Regions from separate parts of the Amycolatopsis sp. NPDC004378 genome, predicted to be linked through region 1. Evidence: riboswitches for the same ligand, from Rfam matches in the RefSeq annotation. Region 1 holds a riboswitch; the other holds the start of a gene.
The links. Region 1 has a riboswitch for S-adenosylhomocysteine ahead of metH (methionine synthase). Riboswitches for the same ligand answer to the same signal wherever they lie in the genome.

Region 1 (7,391 bases):
GTCGGCTGCGGCCGCCGCCAGCTCGTCGAGGCGGTCATCCAGATCAGCTCGTTCGCCGGCTTCCCCGCCACGCTGAACGCCCTGGGCGAGCTGAAGGCCGTGTTCGAAACCCTGCCGCCCGAGGAGCCGCCGGCCGAACCGCCCGCCGACCTTCCGTGGGCCGGCATCGAGGACCGCTACGAGCGCGGCCTGGCCGCGTTGAAGGCCGTCGACGGCGAAGCGGGGGAGAAGGTCGCCGCGGCGCTCGCGGACATCGCGCCGGACCTGGCCACCTACATCGTCGAGTTCACCTTCGGCGAGCTGTACAACCGGCCGCACCTGGACCTGCGGCACCGCGAGATCGTCACGGTCGCCGCGTGCGTCGCGCTGGGCACCGCGCTGCCGCAGCTGAAGGTGCACATCCACGCCCTGCTCAACGTCGGGGGCACCGAGCAGGACGTCATCGAGACGATCCTGCACCTGGCGTTCTACTGCGGTTTCCCGGCCGCGCTCAACGCCATCGGCGCCGCGCGCGAAGTGTTCGCGCAGCGGTGACCGGCCTGCGGAAGCTGCGTGCCGTCGCGCTGGACTGCGACGGCGTCCTCATCGACGACACGTACCTGGCGATGATCGCCCGGTACGTCCGCGACCACGGCGGTGTCTACGACGAGGCGGCCGAGCGGGACGTGATCGGGCTGCGCGACATCGTCGTCGCCGAGAAGATCACCCGGCTGTGCGGGCTCGACCAGCCGGCGGAGAAGACGCTCGAGCAGCTGTGGGCGGCCCGGCAGGAGTACCTGGCCGAACACCCGATACGCGTCGCCGAAGGCGTGCGGGACTGCCTGGAGGCGCTCTCGAAGCTGCCCGTCCGGCTGGTCTGCTACGGCGGCCGGACCCGCGAGCACACCTTCGACCGGTACCTCGGGGAGTACGTCGACCTGCTCGACCCGGAAGTGCCGTACGTCAGCATCAACGAGCACCGGCCGGGCGTCGACCACATCGCCCGGAGCGTGCTCGGCGTCGGCTTCGACGAGATCGTGTTCGTCGACGACGTCAGCCGGGTGGCCGAGAACGCCCGCGCGCACGGCGCCGGGTTCGTCGGCTTCCCCGGCAGTCCGGCCCACGCGCGGCAGCGGGAGTTCATGGCCGGCTACGGCGTCCGCCACTTCGCGACCTCGCTCGCCGAACTGACCCCACGACTTCTGGAGATCGTCGACGCGGAGCTCGCGACTTCGACACACTGGCCGGGTTGAGGAGTTCCCGCACCCTTGGAGCCGCTGTGAAGTCCTTTTCCCTGCCGCGTCCCGGCGCCGAGCTCGTCCTGGCCGAGCGTGCCGTTCCCGAACCCGGTCCCGGCCAGGTGCTGGTCCGGCTGCGCGGGTGGGCGCTCAACGCCCGCGACCTGATGATCCTGAAGGGTTTCTACCCGATGCCGGTGAAGCCGGACGTCGTGCCGCTGTCCGACGGCGCGGGCGAGGTCGTCGCGGTCGGCGACGGCGTGCGCGCGTGGTCGGCGGGCGACCGGGTGGCCGCGACGTACTTCCCGAGATGGCTCTCGGGACCCGGTACCCCGGAGAAGACGGCCGAAGACCTGTCCGGCTCGCTCGACGGAGTGCTCGCGGAGTACGCCGTCTTCGCCGAGGACGCGCTCGTCGCCGTCCCCGCGCACCTGGACTTCGCCGAGGCCGCGACGCTGCCCAGCGCCGGTGTGACGGCGTGGCGCGCGGTCGTCGAGGAAGGCCGGGTGGCGCCGGGCCAGACCGTGCTGACCCAGGGCAGCGGCGGGCTGGCGACGTTCGCGCTGCAGTTCGCCGTGCTCGGCGGCGCCCGCGTGATCGCGACGTCCAGCTCGGACGAGAAGCTGGCCCGCCTGCGCGCCCTCGGCGCGGCCGAGACGATCAACTACACGACGACGCCGGAGTGGGGCGTGGCGGCGGCGGAGCTGACCGGCGGCGGCGTCGACCACGTCGTCGACGTCGGCGGGGGCGGCACGATCGGCCAGTCCATGCTCGCCGCCCGGCCGGGCGGGCACGTCAGCGTCGCCGGCGTGCTCACCCACGAGGGCGCCGCCGACCCGGTGCTCGTGCTGGTCAAGCAGCTGACCCTGCGCGGGTTGACGAACGCGTCGAGGGAGACGTTCCAGGCCATGAACCGGGCCGTCGAGCACAGCGGGCTGCGGCCCGTGATCGACCGCCGGTTCGCCTTCGAAGAGGTCGCCGACGCCGTCAAGCACCTCGAGTCAGGCACCCATGTCGGGAAGGTCGTGCTGGAGAGCGCCTGAGCCGCTCGCGGCCAGGGGTAACTTTTGGCCGCCCGGCTGGGTAGATCCGTACCGCCGCGACCACGTATTCGCAGCTCAGCGGGGTTTCGGGATGGAAGAAAGTCCTCTTTCGGCAGGAATGGCGGCCGGTGACCACAACCGGGAGAGTGATAGCTACCAGGGCGTCGCCCGAGCAGGCTGCGGATGCTCGGGCCGGCCGCTCCGGGCTGGGGGCGCGGGGAGGGGGTTTCAACCGCCTGGGGGTGGGTTGAAACCCCCTTCCCGCCTGCGCCGCCGACCCGCCCGAACGGGTCCGGCGCGCACGTCCGGGTTCACCGTCTCCCCGACCTTGCGGTGAGCCCGGACTCTGCCCGATTTGCCCGGCTCCCGGGATTCCCCTTCACGGCCTTCGCCGACCTGCTGCGCCGCGATTGTCCATAGTGGATTGATCGAACCCGCGCGCGTCGGCGGCCGTGTCCATTGTGCACTGATTCGCGACTGCGGCAGACGGAGTATTGGTGTGCGCCCCAACGTGTCACATATGTGAACGGCGATCACGTTTCTGAATTGTTATCGACGACTGTCTTGCCCGGCTATTTCCGGCGTGTGAATGTGGACGCCGCTGGCTGGACTGGACCTACGAAAGAGGCGACCCGGCAATGACGCAGACAGCCCCGGCGCGGCACATCAGCCGGACCACCTTGTACTTCTTCGGCGCGCTCGGTGGCATCTTGTTCGGCTACGACCTCGGCGTGATTTCCGGGGTGCTCCCGTTCATCGGGAAACTCTGGGGGCTGACCAGCTGGGACAAGGGTGTGATCACCGCCAGCCTGTCGGTCGGTGCCATCGTCGGCGCGCTGTTCTCCAGCCGTACCAACGAAGCCCTCGGCCGGCGGCGCACGATCATGGTCGCCGCGGCGATCGTCATCGTGGGCACGCTGGCGGCGGCCTTCTCGCCGACGTTCGCGCTGCTCGTGGTTTCGCGGCTGGTCATCGGCCTCGGGATCGGCCTTTCGTCGTCGACCGTCCCGACCTACCTGTCGGAGCTGGCGCCGGCGCGGTTGCGCGGCGCGATGGGCGCGCTGAACCAGATCTTCATCGTGCTCGGCATCCTGATCGCGTTCCTGGTGAGCTACTGGCTCGGCCCGAACTCGGCCTGGCGCTGGATGTTCGCCGGCGCGATCGTCCCGGCGGCGGTGCTGCTCGTCGGGCTGGTGTTCCTGCCGGAGACGCCGCGCTGGCTGGTGAAGAACGGCCGGGAAGAGGAGGCCCGGCGAGTCCTCGCGAGCGCGCACGGCACCACCGTGAACCTCGACGAAGAGATCGAGACGATCAACGAGGTCATCCGGCTCGACACCGAAGAAAAGCCGCGCCTGCGCGACCTGTTCTCCGGCTTCGTGCGGCCGATGCTGGTGGTGGCGCTGCTGCTCGCGATCGGCCAGCAGTTCAGCGGGGTCAACGCGATCAACGCGTACTTCCCGACGATGCTGATCGGCCTCGGCTTCGCCACGCAGGCCGCGCTGCTTTCGGGCGTTCTGCTGGGCGTCACGAAGTTCCTGTTCACCGCGTGGGTCGTGTTCGTGGTGGACCGCTGGGGCCGCAAGCCGCTGCTCCTGATCGGCAACGTGATCATGGTGATCACGCTGGTGGCGGCCGGGTTCGTCGTGCTGAACGTCCACGACACCGGCACGCGCGGCATCCTGATGCTGGTGATGATGGTGCTGTACCTGGTCGGCTACGAACTCGGCTGGGGCGCGGTGGTCTGGGTGATGATGTCCGAGGTGTTCCCGCTGAAGTTCCGCGCGGCGGGCATGGGTGTCAGCAGTGTGGTCCTCTGGGCGGCGACCGGCATCGTGAGCGCGGTGTTCCCGATCATCTCCGACCCGAAGTCGCTCGGCATCGGCGGTTCGATGTTCCTGTTCGCCGGCATCAACGTGGTGCTGTTCGTGCTCACGAAGTGGCTGGTGCCCGAGACGAAGGGGCGTTCGCTCGAGCAGATCGAGCTCGACCTCCGGGCGCGCCAGGGCGTCGCGGCCAAGAGCTGACCCCGGGGGGGGCTTGACGGCGGGGCACGGGATCCGTGCCCCGCCGCTTCAGTGCGCGGGGGCGGTGACGAGCCCGAGTTTGCCCGCCAGGCGCCCGATCCAGGCTTCGACCTCGTCCGGCGAACGGTCCGGCAGCCCGAAGATCGTCTCGGTCACGCCGAGGGAATCCAGGTGCGCCAGGCGTTCCGGGTCCGGCCGCTCGCCGAGGGCGCAGATCCGCGGCGCCCCCGCCCGGCCTTCCGCGAGCCAGATCTCCTTCAGCAGGGCCACGTGCCCGTCCAGGTCCGTGTCCGCCGGCGTCGTGATCCAGCCGTCCGCGTGCCGCGCGATCCAGCGGAACGTCTTCTCCGTCGGGCCCGCGCCCAGCAGCACCGGGATGTGCGGCTGGACCGGCTTGGGCCACGCCCAGCTCGGTCCGAACGAGACGAACTCACCGGCGTAGGAAGCCTCTTCCTGTGTCCACAGTGCACTCATCGCCTCGAGGTACTCGCGCAGCGCGGTGCGGCGGCGGTGGCCCGGGACGCCGTGGTCGGTCAGCTCGTCGACGTTCCAGCCGAAGCCGGTGCCGAGCGTGACGCGGCCGCCGGAGAGGTGGTCGAGGCTCGCGATCGTCTTGGCGAGCGTGATCGGGTCGCTCTCCACCGGGAGGGCCACCGCCGTCGACAGCCGGATCCGCGACGTCACCGCCGCGGCCGTCGCCAGGGCCACCCACGGGTCCAGGGTGCGGCTGTAGCGGTCGTCGGGCAGGGACGCGTCGCCGGTGCGCGGGTGCGGTGACTCGCGTTTCACCGGGATGTGCGTGTGCTCGGGCACGTAGAAGGTGGCGAACCCCGCGGCTTCCGCGGCGCGCGCCGCGGAAGCGGGGGTGATGCCCCGGTCGCTGGTGAACAGCACGATTCCGTAGTCCACGCGTGGAGCGTATTAGAACGTGTTTCAGTTTTCAAGGTGGGTCGGGACCGCGAAAAGTACCAACGCGAACGCGGAGAGTAACGTCGTGGGCCGCTCGAACGATGGTGGAGGAGCCCGGGGTGAGCAGGCGGGGAGCAGAGCGCCCGCGCCCGGTGCGGCAGGGTGGGCGCAACCGGGAAAGACGCGGAGGCAGGGTGAACCCGAAAATCCATTGTGGACTCACGGTGTCCCAGTCAGTGGACGCGCCGGCGGGGCGGGATGGCGTGCGCGCACCCGGTTCCAGTACCGTGGACCACAGGTCGAGAGGCGCTGCAACGGACCGCCGGGTCCGCCACGCTCGACCGGGAACCACCGACCAAGGGCGCCTCCCGGATGAGGGAGGCTGCCGATGAACCCCAATGAGTCCGAAGCCACCGCGCGCCTGCGCGAGCTGCTCGGCCGGCGGGTGGCGGTGCTCGACGGTGCCTGGGGCACCATGCTGCAGGGCGCCGGGCTGACCCCGGCCGACTACCGCGGCGACCGCTTCGGCGAGCACACCCACGACGTCACCGGTGACCCCGACCTGCTGAACCTCACCCGCCCGGACGTCATCCTCGACGTCCACCGCCAGTACCTCGCGGCCGGCGCGGACATCACCACGACGAACACCTTCACGGCCACCAGCATCGGCCAGGCCGACTACGGCCTCCAGGACCACGTCCGCGAGATGAACGTCCGCGGGGCGCAGCTGGCCCGCCAGGCCGCCGACGAGCTGGGCGGGAAGTTCGTCGCCGGGTCGATCGGGCCGCTGAACGTCACCCTCAGCCTGTCGCCGAAGGTCGACGACCCCGCCTACCGCGCGGTGACGTTCGAGCAGGTCAAGGCGGCCTACGCGGAGCAGATCGCCGGGCTCGCCGAGGGCGGCGTCGACCTGCTGCTGATCGAGACGATCTTCGACACGCTCAACTGCAAGGCCGCGATCGCCGCCGCCCGCGACGTCGCGCCGCACCTGCCGCTGTGGATCTCGGTGACGATCGTCGACCTGAGCGGCCGGACGCTCTCGGGCCAGACCGTCGAGGCGTTCTGGAGCTCCATCGAGCACGCGAAACCGCTGGTCGTCGGCGTGAACTGCTCGCTGGGCGCGGAAGAGATGCGCCCGCACGTCGAGGAGCTCGCCCGGATCGCCGACGCCTACGTCGCCTGCCACCCGAACGCCGGGCTGCCCAACGCCTTCGGCGGCTACGACCAGACCCCGGAGGAGACCGCCGGGCTGATCGGCGGGTTCGCCCGCGAAGGCCTGGTCAACCTGGTCGGCGGCTGCTGCGGCACCAGCCCGGCGCACATCGCGAAGATCGCCGAAGCCGCGAAGGACGTCACACCGCGGGAGGTGCCCGCGCCGCGCACGCACACCCGGTTCAGCGGGCTCGAGCCGTTCGGCATCGGCGCCGACACCGGGTTCGTGATGATCGGCGAACGGACCAACGTCACCGGCTCCAAGCGGTTCCGCCGGCTCATCGAGTCGGGCGACCACCAGGCGGCCGTCGACGTCGCGCTGGAGCAGGTCCGGGGCGGGGCCAACCTGCTCGACGTCAACATGGACGCCGACCTGCTCGAGTCCGAGGAGGCGATGACGACCTTCCTCAACCTCATCGCCACCGAGCCCGAGGTCGCGCGGATCCCGGTCATGGTCGACAGCTCCAAGTGGAGCGTGCTCGAAGCCGGCCTGCGCTGCCTGCAGGGCAAGGGCGTGGTCAACTCGATCAGCCTCAAGGAGGGCGAGGAGCCGTTCCTCGCGCAGGCCCGCACCGTCCGCAACTACGGCGCCGGCGTCGTCGTGATGGCCTTCGACGAGCGGGGCCAGGCCGACACCGCCGACCGCAAGGTCGAGATCTGCGCCCGCGCCTACGACCTGCTCACGCAGGAGGCCGGCTTCGCGGGCGAGGACATCATCTTCGACCCGAACGTCCTCGCCGTCGCCACCGGCATCGCCGAGCACAACGGCTACGCGAAGGCGTTCATCGACGCGTTGCCGAGGATCAAGGAGCGCTGCCCCGGCGTCCACATCTCCGGCGGCATCTCGAACCTGTCGTTCTCCTTCCGCGGCAACGACGTCGTCCGCGAGGCGATGCACTCGGCGTTCCTGTTCCACGCCATGAAGGCCGGCCTGGACATGGGCATCGTGAACGCCGGCCAGCTCGCGGTCTACGAAGACATCCCGA
Region 2 (7,391 bases), on a different contig from region 1:
GCAGTTTCGCGAGACCGGCCATGTCGATCTCGTTGTCGAAGTGCCCGACGTTCGCGACGATCGCGTTGTGCTTCATCCGGCTCATCTGGTCCGCGGAAATGATCCCGAAGTTCCCGGTCGTGGTGATGAAGATGTCGCCGTGGCCCACGACGTCGTCCAGTTCGACGACGTCCAGGCCGTCCATGGCCGCCTGCAGCGCGCAGATCGGGTCGATCTCGGTGACCGCGACCCGGGCGCCCTGGCCGCGCAGCGCCTCCACCGCACCCTTGCCGACGTCGCCGTAGCCGCAGACGACCACGCGCTTGCCGCCGATCATCACGTCGGTGGCCCGGTTGAGACCGTCCACAAGGGAGTGCCGGATGCCGTACTTGTTGTCGAACTTGGACTTCGTGACGGAGTCGTTGACGTTCATCGCGGGGAAGAGCAGCTCGCCGTCGCGGGCCAGCTTGTAGAGCCGCTTGACGCCGTTGGTCGTCTCTTCGGTGACGCCGCGGATTTCCTTGGCCATGCGGGTGAAGCGGTCACCGTCGGCCGCGAGGCTCGCGCGCAGCGTGTCGAGGATGATCCGGTACTCCTCGGGGTCCTCTTCGGACGGTTGCGGCACCGCGCCGGCCGCCTCGAACTCGGCTCCCTTGTGGACGAGCAGGGTCGCGTCGCCGCCGTCGTCGAGGATCATGTTCGGCGCCTTGCCGCCCGGGAAAGCGAAGAGCTGGTCGGTGCACCACCAGTACTCTTCGAGCGTCTCGCCCTTCCAGGCGAACACGGCGGTACCGGCCGGGGCGTCGACCGTGCCGCCGGGGCCGACGACGACCGCGGCGGCGGCCTCGTCCTGGGTGGAGAAGATGTTGCAGGACACCCAGCGCACTTCGGCGCCGAGCGCGACGAGCGTCTCGATGAGCACGGCGGTCTGCACGGTCATGTGCAGCGATCCGGCGACGCGCGCGCCCTTGAGCGGCTGCGCGGCGGCGTACTCCTCGCGGATCGCCATCAGGCCGGGCATCTCGTGCTCGGCCAGCCGCAGCTGGGTGCGGCCGGCCTCGGCCAGGGACAGGTCGGCGACGGCGAAGTCCAGACCGTTGCGGGTCTGCAGTTTGTCACTCATTCCTCGAGCTCTTTCCTGACTGCTGGGTTGCGGAACGCTCGGGAGGTGTCGCACGAACCAAAAAGGGCACCTCCCTCGCGGGAGGCGCCCTTGGAGTCGTGGTCCGGGCCGAGCGTGGCGGAATCGAATTCCGTCGCAGCGCCTCTCGGCCCGGAACCAGAATGGCAAAGCCGCCGGGAAGCTGTCAAGCGAGCGAGCGGGCCATGAGAACGTCGTCGACGTCCTCGCCGTCGACGTGGAATTCCCCGCGCAGCACGCCTTCCACGACGAACCCGCAGCGCTCGTAGACGCGGCGCGCCGCGGTGTTGTGACCGAGCACGCGCAGCGTCAGCTTGCGGGCACCGCGCCGCCGCGCCTCGGTCACCGCGGCGTCCACGAGCCGGCGGCCGAGGCCGAGCCCGCGCCGGTCCGGGTCGACGGCGAGCCCGCCGACCACGCGGACGTGCCGGTGCGCCGGGATGCCGAACCCCTCCTCGAGCCAGACGTAGCCGGCGACCACGCCGTCGTGCTCGGCGACGAGGACGTCTTCGGGCCGGGTGCCCTCGTCGAAGAACGGGGTGCCGGGCCGGGGCGGGGGAGCGGGTGAGGACGCCGAGGTCCAGGTGCGCTCGTCGAGCTTGGCGAGCGCGGCTTCGTCGTCGGCGCGGGCCGGGCGGACCGCCGTCATGCGAGCTCCTGCGGGTCGCGGTTGCCTTCGGTACCCATGCTCCGCACCGTAACGGTCAGGCCGGGTCCGCTGCGCCGGTGACGACCGGGCGCGAGCAGCGGCGGGCGCACGGGGGTGGAGTCCTGCGGGAAGCCGTCGGTCACAGGGGAATCGTGGCGCAGCCCGGAACGTCCCGGGAAGGGATTTAGGCCGTCAGTGGCTCAGACGAGGTGCGCGCGCCGCCAGATGGCTTCGGAGCGTCCGCCGATCAGTCCCGCTTCGCGCAGGAACGGCACGATCTTCTCGGCCATCCAGCGCCGGGTCTCGTGGAAGTGCGGGTTGGCCAGCGCCGCGGCCCGGCCTTCGCGCGGGTCGATCCCGACGCTGCGGTACACCCGCGGGTCGATCATGCTGTCGATGACGCCGAACGCGACGAGCGCGGTCCGCACCCGGTGCCGCTGCAGGGCCGCCTTCGACAGCTTCGGCGTCTCCCGCAGCACCTCCTCCTTGGCGAACCGGACGTGCCGGGCCTCCTCGACCACGTGGATGCGGTTGACCGAGCGGATCAGCGGCTGGATGCCGTCGTCGTCCATCATCGAACGCTGCAGCCGGTCGGTGGTCTCCTCGGCGACCAGCACGCTGGCGAACATCGACGGCCCGGCGGCCGTCGCGCCGAACACCTTCGCGGCGCGGTGCACGACCTTCGGGACGCCGTAGCGCGGCACGCCGAGGCGTTCGGCGGTGCGGGCGAACATCACGGAGTGGCGCGTCTCGTCGCCGATCTCCGTCATGGCGTACTGGGCGTGTTCGGTGCGCGCGTCGAGGTCGAAGACGTAGCGGGCGAGCAGCTGCATCAGGACGATCTCGAACCACAGGCCGACGCTCATGATGCTGGCGATCTCGTGCTTGGACAGCTCGATCCGCTGCTCGGGCGTCAGCCGCGCCCAGAGGTCGGTGCCGTGGAGGGAGACGCGCTCCAGCGGCATGTACGCCTTGCCGTCGGCGAGCGGCGCGGCCCAGTCGATGTCGACGTACGGGTCGTAGGAGTTCTTCGCGGAGCTTTTGAGCAGGCGAGCCGCGGTGACGTCCCGGTCCTGGGCTTCGACGCCCATGGCGACCTCCGAAAGTAGGGGGTACGCGGTGTACTAGTTACTTGCGGCGAGCGTACACCCGCGCACGGGTCTTGAGTAGGCTTCCGGGGTGACCAAGGTCGACGGACGGGCGACGCGCTGGGCGGGCCAGCAGGAACGGCGCCGCGCGGAGTTCGTCGACGCGGCGCTGGCGGCGATCGCCGAGCACGGCCCGGACGTCTCGACCGAGCAGATCGCCGAACGCGCCGGCGTCGCGCGCACCCGTCTCTACAAGCACTTCGACGACGCGGCCGACCTCCAGCGGGCGATCGCCGGGCGCGCGGCCGAGCTGGTCACCGCCGAGCTCCAGCCGCTCTGGCACCCCTCGGGCTCGCCGAACGAGATGATCTCGACCGTGATCTCGACCCACCTGCGCTGGCTGACCGAGCACGTCCACCTGCACCGCTACCTGGCCCGCGCGGCGCCGGGCCCGACGGACGTCCGCGGCACGATCGCCCGCCACCTGAGCCGGCTGTTCTCGGGCTACCTGACGGCGTTCGGGCTCGACCCGGCCCCGGCCGACACCGTCGCGTTCGGCCTGGTCGGCTACGTCGAATCGGCGACGACCCGCTGGCTCGACCACCCGGGCACGCTCAGCCTCGAGCAGCTGACCGCGCAGCTCAGCGGGTCGATCTGGGCGATGCTGGACCACACGCTGCGCGCGGGCGGGGTGAAGCTGGACCCCGACCGGCCGTTGCCGCTGCCCGACGGGCTCTAGTCTTCGCGCGAGAATTCGGCCCGCACGCCCAGCAGCCGCACCGCGCGGGTCAGCTCGAACATGCCGAGCACCTCCTGCGCGGCCCGGTCGATCTCGTCGGCGTCCGACGTCGGCGCCGGCAAGGTGATGCTGTGGGTGTGGGTCAGGAACGGCACGAACCGGACCTTGACCGCGACCCGCGCCGCCGGGCGGCCTTCGTCGAGCACGTCCTGCGAGACGCGCTTCGCGAGTGCCGACACCTCGGCCGCCATCTCCGCGGGGTCCGTGAGGTCGCGCTGGAACGTCGTCTCGCGGCTGCGTGAGCGGGCCACCCAGGGGGTCGCGCTGACCTCCGCGTCGCTGATGCCGCCGCCGAGCAGCCGCAGCCACGGGCCGGTCTTGGGGCCGAACCGCGCCGCGAGCTCCGCCGCGTCCGCGCCGGCCAGGTCGAGGACCGTGTGGACCCCGAGCTCGGCGAGCTTCTTCGCCGTCTTCCCGCCGATGCCCCACAGCGCGTCGGTCGGGCGCGCGGCCATGACCTCCCACCAGTTCGCCTGCGTCAGCCGGAAGATCCCGCCCGGCTTGCCGAACCCGGTGGCGAGCTTGGCCCGCAGCTTGTTGTCCCCGATCCCGACCGCGCACGACAACCCGGTCTCGCGGGCCACCGCCTCCTTGATCGCGGCCGCCAGGGCCTCCGGGTCGTCGGCCTCCGCCCCGACGAACGCCTCGTCCCAGCCGAGCACCTCCACCACGACCGGGAACTCCCGCACCACGGCCATCACGTGCTCGGACACCTCGAGGTAGGCCGGCGGGTCGCTCGGCAGGAAGACGGCGTCCGGGCAGCGCTTGGCGGCGATCCGCAGCGGCATGCCGGACTGGACCCCGAACTCGCGGGCCTCGTAGGACGCGGTCGCCACGACGGCGCGTTCCGCAGGGTCGCCGTTGCCGCCGACCACGACGGGCCGCCCGCGCAGCTCCGGGCGGCGGGCGATCTCGACCGCGGCGATGAACTGGTCGAGGTCGACGTGCAGGACCCACTTCACGGGCCCAGTCTGCCTCAGAACGTCAGACGCGGTGGCGTGCCACGTGGGTCCAGACGGTGCCGGTCAGGGCGACGATCCCGCAGAGCGTCACCCCGGGGTCGGGCAAGACCAGGCCGAGGACCAGGAGAGACACGGCGACGACGTCGAAGCCGATCAGCAGGGCGCTCCGGAGGGCGCGCGACTTCGGGCGCTTGCCGTCGCGCAGCGCGGCGGCCAGGTCGGGGTCACTGAGCTCGAGGTTCCGCTCGATCTTCTCGAGCTCGGTGCGATCGTGGTGGCTGAGCATCGGGGTACTCCTTCGGCGCCGAACCCGCCGTATCGCCAGAGCGAATACCCAATAGTCCCCCCGGCGAACCGCCAATCGCCTTCTCATTTCGTGCTTTTTGCTGCTCCGACCGGGTGATCCGCGCTCCGTGACCGGTCCCGGTCACGCTAGGTTCGCCGTGCACGAGCCGGTCAGGCCGGCTTCGCGCCGGGACGTGGCCGGTCAGGACCTTCAAAAAGCGGAGGACTCGATGACCCTGCCCACCGAGCCGATCGGCAGCATCCCGCGTCCGGACTACCTCGTCGAGGGGCTCGGCGAGTTCGCGGGCGGCCGGATCGACGCCGCGGCGCTCACCGAGCTGGAGAGCCGCGCGCTGGCCGACACGATCAAGCGCTTCGAGGAGACCGGCTCGCCGGTGCTCACCGACGGCGAACAGGGAAAGCCGAGCTTCGCGACGTACCCGCTGGCCGGGCTCGAGGCCCTGGCCCCGGACGGCGTCGTCATCCCGTTCGCCGACGGGCACACCCGGCAGCTGCCGCGCCTCACGGCGGGCCCGTTCCGCTACGCGACCCACGCCGATTCCTATCTGACGCGCGCGAAAACCCTCACGGACAAACCGGTCAAGCAGGCCGTGATCGCCGCGTCGGCGATCTCCCTGATCTACCCGGGCGACGGCATCGAGGGCTACTCGCAGGAGCAGTTCGTCGCCGACCTCGTCGACGAGGCCGAAGCGGACATCCGCCGCAGCCTGGACGCGGGCGCGGCCAGTGTGCAGATCGACTTCACCGAAGGCCGGCTGTCGCTGAAGCTCGACCCGTCGGGCGGGCTGCTGCGGCAGTTCGTCGATCTGAACAACGCCGTGCTCGACCGGTTCACGGCCGAGGAGCGCGCGAAGATCGGCGTCCACACCTGCCCGGGCGGTGACCAGGATTCGGTGCACAGCCTCGATGTCGACTACGCGGGCCTGCTGCCGACGCTGTTCCAGCTCAAGGCGGGCACCTTCTACGTCCAGCTCGCGAGCGAGGCCGAGCCGACCCGCGCCCTGCAGGTGATCGCCGACCACCTCCAGGCGGACCAGCGGATCTTCGTCGGCGTCATCGACCCGATCGACCCGCGCGTCGAGACGCCGGAAGAGGTCCGCGACCGCGTGCTCACCGCGGCGAAGTACCTGCCGGCCGACCGGCTCGGCACGTGCGACGACTGCGGGTTCTCGCCGTTCGCCGACGACACGTCGACGTCGCGCGACATCGCGTTCGCCAAGATCAAGGCGCGCGTCGAGGGCACGCGGCTGGCGGCGGACCAGCTCTGACGGCCGGGGCCCCTCACGCCGTTTCGGCAGCGACCTTGAGGCCGAGCGCCACGAGGACGCTGCCGAGCACGGCGTCGAGGGCCCGCCGGACGCGGCCGTCGCTGAAGAACCGCCGCAACGCGCCGACCACGACGGCGAGCGCGCAGAACCACAGCACCGTGCCGACGGTGGCGATGGCGGCCAGCTCGAGCGTCTGCAGGGTGGAGCCGTCGGCGGGCAGGAACTGGGGGAGCAGCGCCAGGAAGTACACGGCGACCTTGGGGTTGAGCAGGTTGGTGAAGAGCCCCTGCCGGAAGGCGGCGCCGGCCTTGAGCGGCTTGGCGTCCCGGGCGGCCCCGAGGTCCCGGTAGTCACAGCGCCGCACGGCGAGCCACGCCTTGACGCCGAGGAACACGAGGTAGGCGGCCCCGACGAGCTTCACGACGCTGAAGGCGACGGCGGACGCGGTGAGCACGGCGGCGACCCCGAGCGCGATGGCGACGACCCAGGCGAAGACCCCGAGCGCGATCCCGGCCCCGGCGGCGATCCCGGCCCGCCGACCCCCGCTGAGCGACGTCCGCGTCACGACGACGAAGTCCGGCCCGGGCGACATCGCCCCGAGCACGACGACGAGCAGGAACGAAGCGGCGGTGGCACCGGGGATCATGGCCCGAGGATACGAGACGGGCGCCACCGGTTTTCCGTCGTGAGGCACCGGACACCCGCGTCCGGGAAGAAGCCGCGCGCCCGCTGTGTTCGATCAAGTGACGTGCGACCCGGTCGGCGGTGTCCGATGTGCACCTTCGGTAGGGTCGATTCCGGTGACGGAGGGCAGGAGACGGCATGACGGTGGCTGAGGTGCGGACGCGGGTGCGGATCCCGCTGCGGCTCGGCGGGGTCGCCGTCGATGCCGAGGCCGTCACCTTCCGCGGTCTCGCCGACGACGGTGAGCACCTCGCCTTCGTGCTGGGGACGCCCGGTGCCGTGCCGCTCGTGCGGCCGCACTCCGAATGCCTGACCGGGGACGTCTTCGGGTCCGCGCGCTGCGACTGCGGGCCGCAGCTGGCCGAGGCGGTCGAGAAGATCTCCGAAACCGGCGGCTACCTGCTCTACCTGCGCCAGGAAGGCCGGGGGATCGGGCTGTACAACAAGCTCGACGCCTACGCCCTGCAGGACGGCGGCCTCGACACCTACGCCGCCAACGCCGCGCTCGGCCTGCC

Region 2: linked by a shared signal. The riboswitch ahead of ahcY (adenosylhomocysteinase) and the one ahead of metH (methionine synthase) in region 1 are both predicted to bind S-adenosylhomocysteine.

What each region holds. Positions count from the first base shown of each region.
Region 1 is NZ_JBSGDR010000003.1:25,780-33,170, forward strand. Features, by position in the region: gene ACWEN0_RS11725 (carboxymuconolactone decarboxylase family protein) at 1-534, shown strand, start outside; gene ACWEN0_RS11730 (HAD family hydrolase) at 531-1,232, shown strand; gene ACWEN0_RS11735 (zinc-dependent alcohol dehydrogenase family protein) at 1,259-2,260, shown strand; gene ACWEN0_RS11740 (sugar porter family MFS transporter) at 2,899-4,284, shown strand; gene ACWEN0_RS11745 (TIGR03619 family F420-dependent LLM class oxidoreductase) at 4,333-5,193, opposite strand; S-adenosyl-L-homocysteine riboswitch at 5,489-5,567, shown strand; gene metH (methionine synthase) at 5,582-7,391, shown strand, end outside.
Region 2 is NZ_JBSGDR010000035.1:26,673-34,063, reverse strand. Features, by position in the region: gene ahcY (adenosylhomocysteinase) at 1-1,102, opposite strand, end outside; S-adenosyl-L-homocysteine riboswitch at 1,178-1,255, opposite strand; gene ACWEN0_RS46570 (N-acetyltransferase family protein) at 1,287-1,769, opposite strand; gene ACWEN0_RS46565 (hypothetical protein) at 1,766-1,912, opposite strand; gene ACWEN0_RS46560 (AurF N-oxygenase family protein) at 1,970-2,860, opposite strand; gene ACWEN0_RS46555 (TetR/AcrR family transcriptional regulator) at 2,949-3,596, shown strand; gene ACWEN0_RS46550 (DNA polymerase IV) at 3,593-4,618, opposite strand; gene ACWEN0_RS46545 (DUF3040 domain-containing protein) at 4,641-4,904, opposite strand; gene ACWEN0_RS46540 (cobalamin-independent methionine synthase II family protein) at 5,134-6,192, shown strand; gene ACWEN0_RS46535 (LysE family translocator) at 6,206-6,838, opposite strand; gene ACWEN0_RS46530 (GTP cyclohydrolase II) at 7,015-7,391, shown strand, end outside.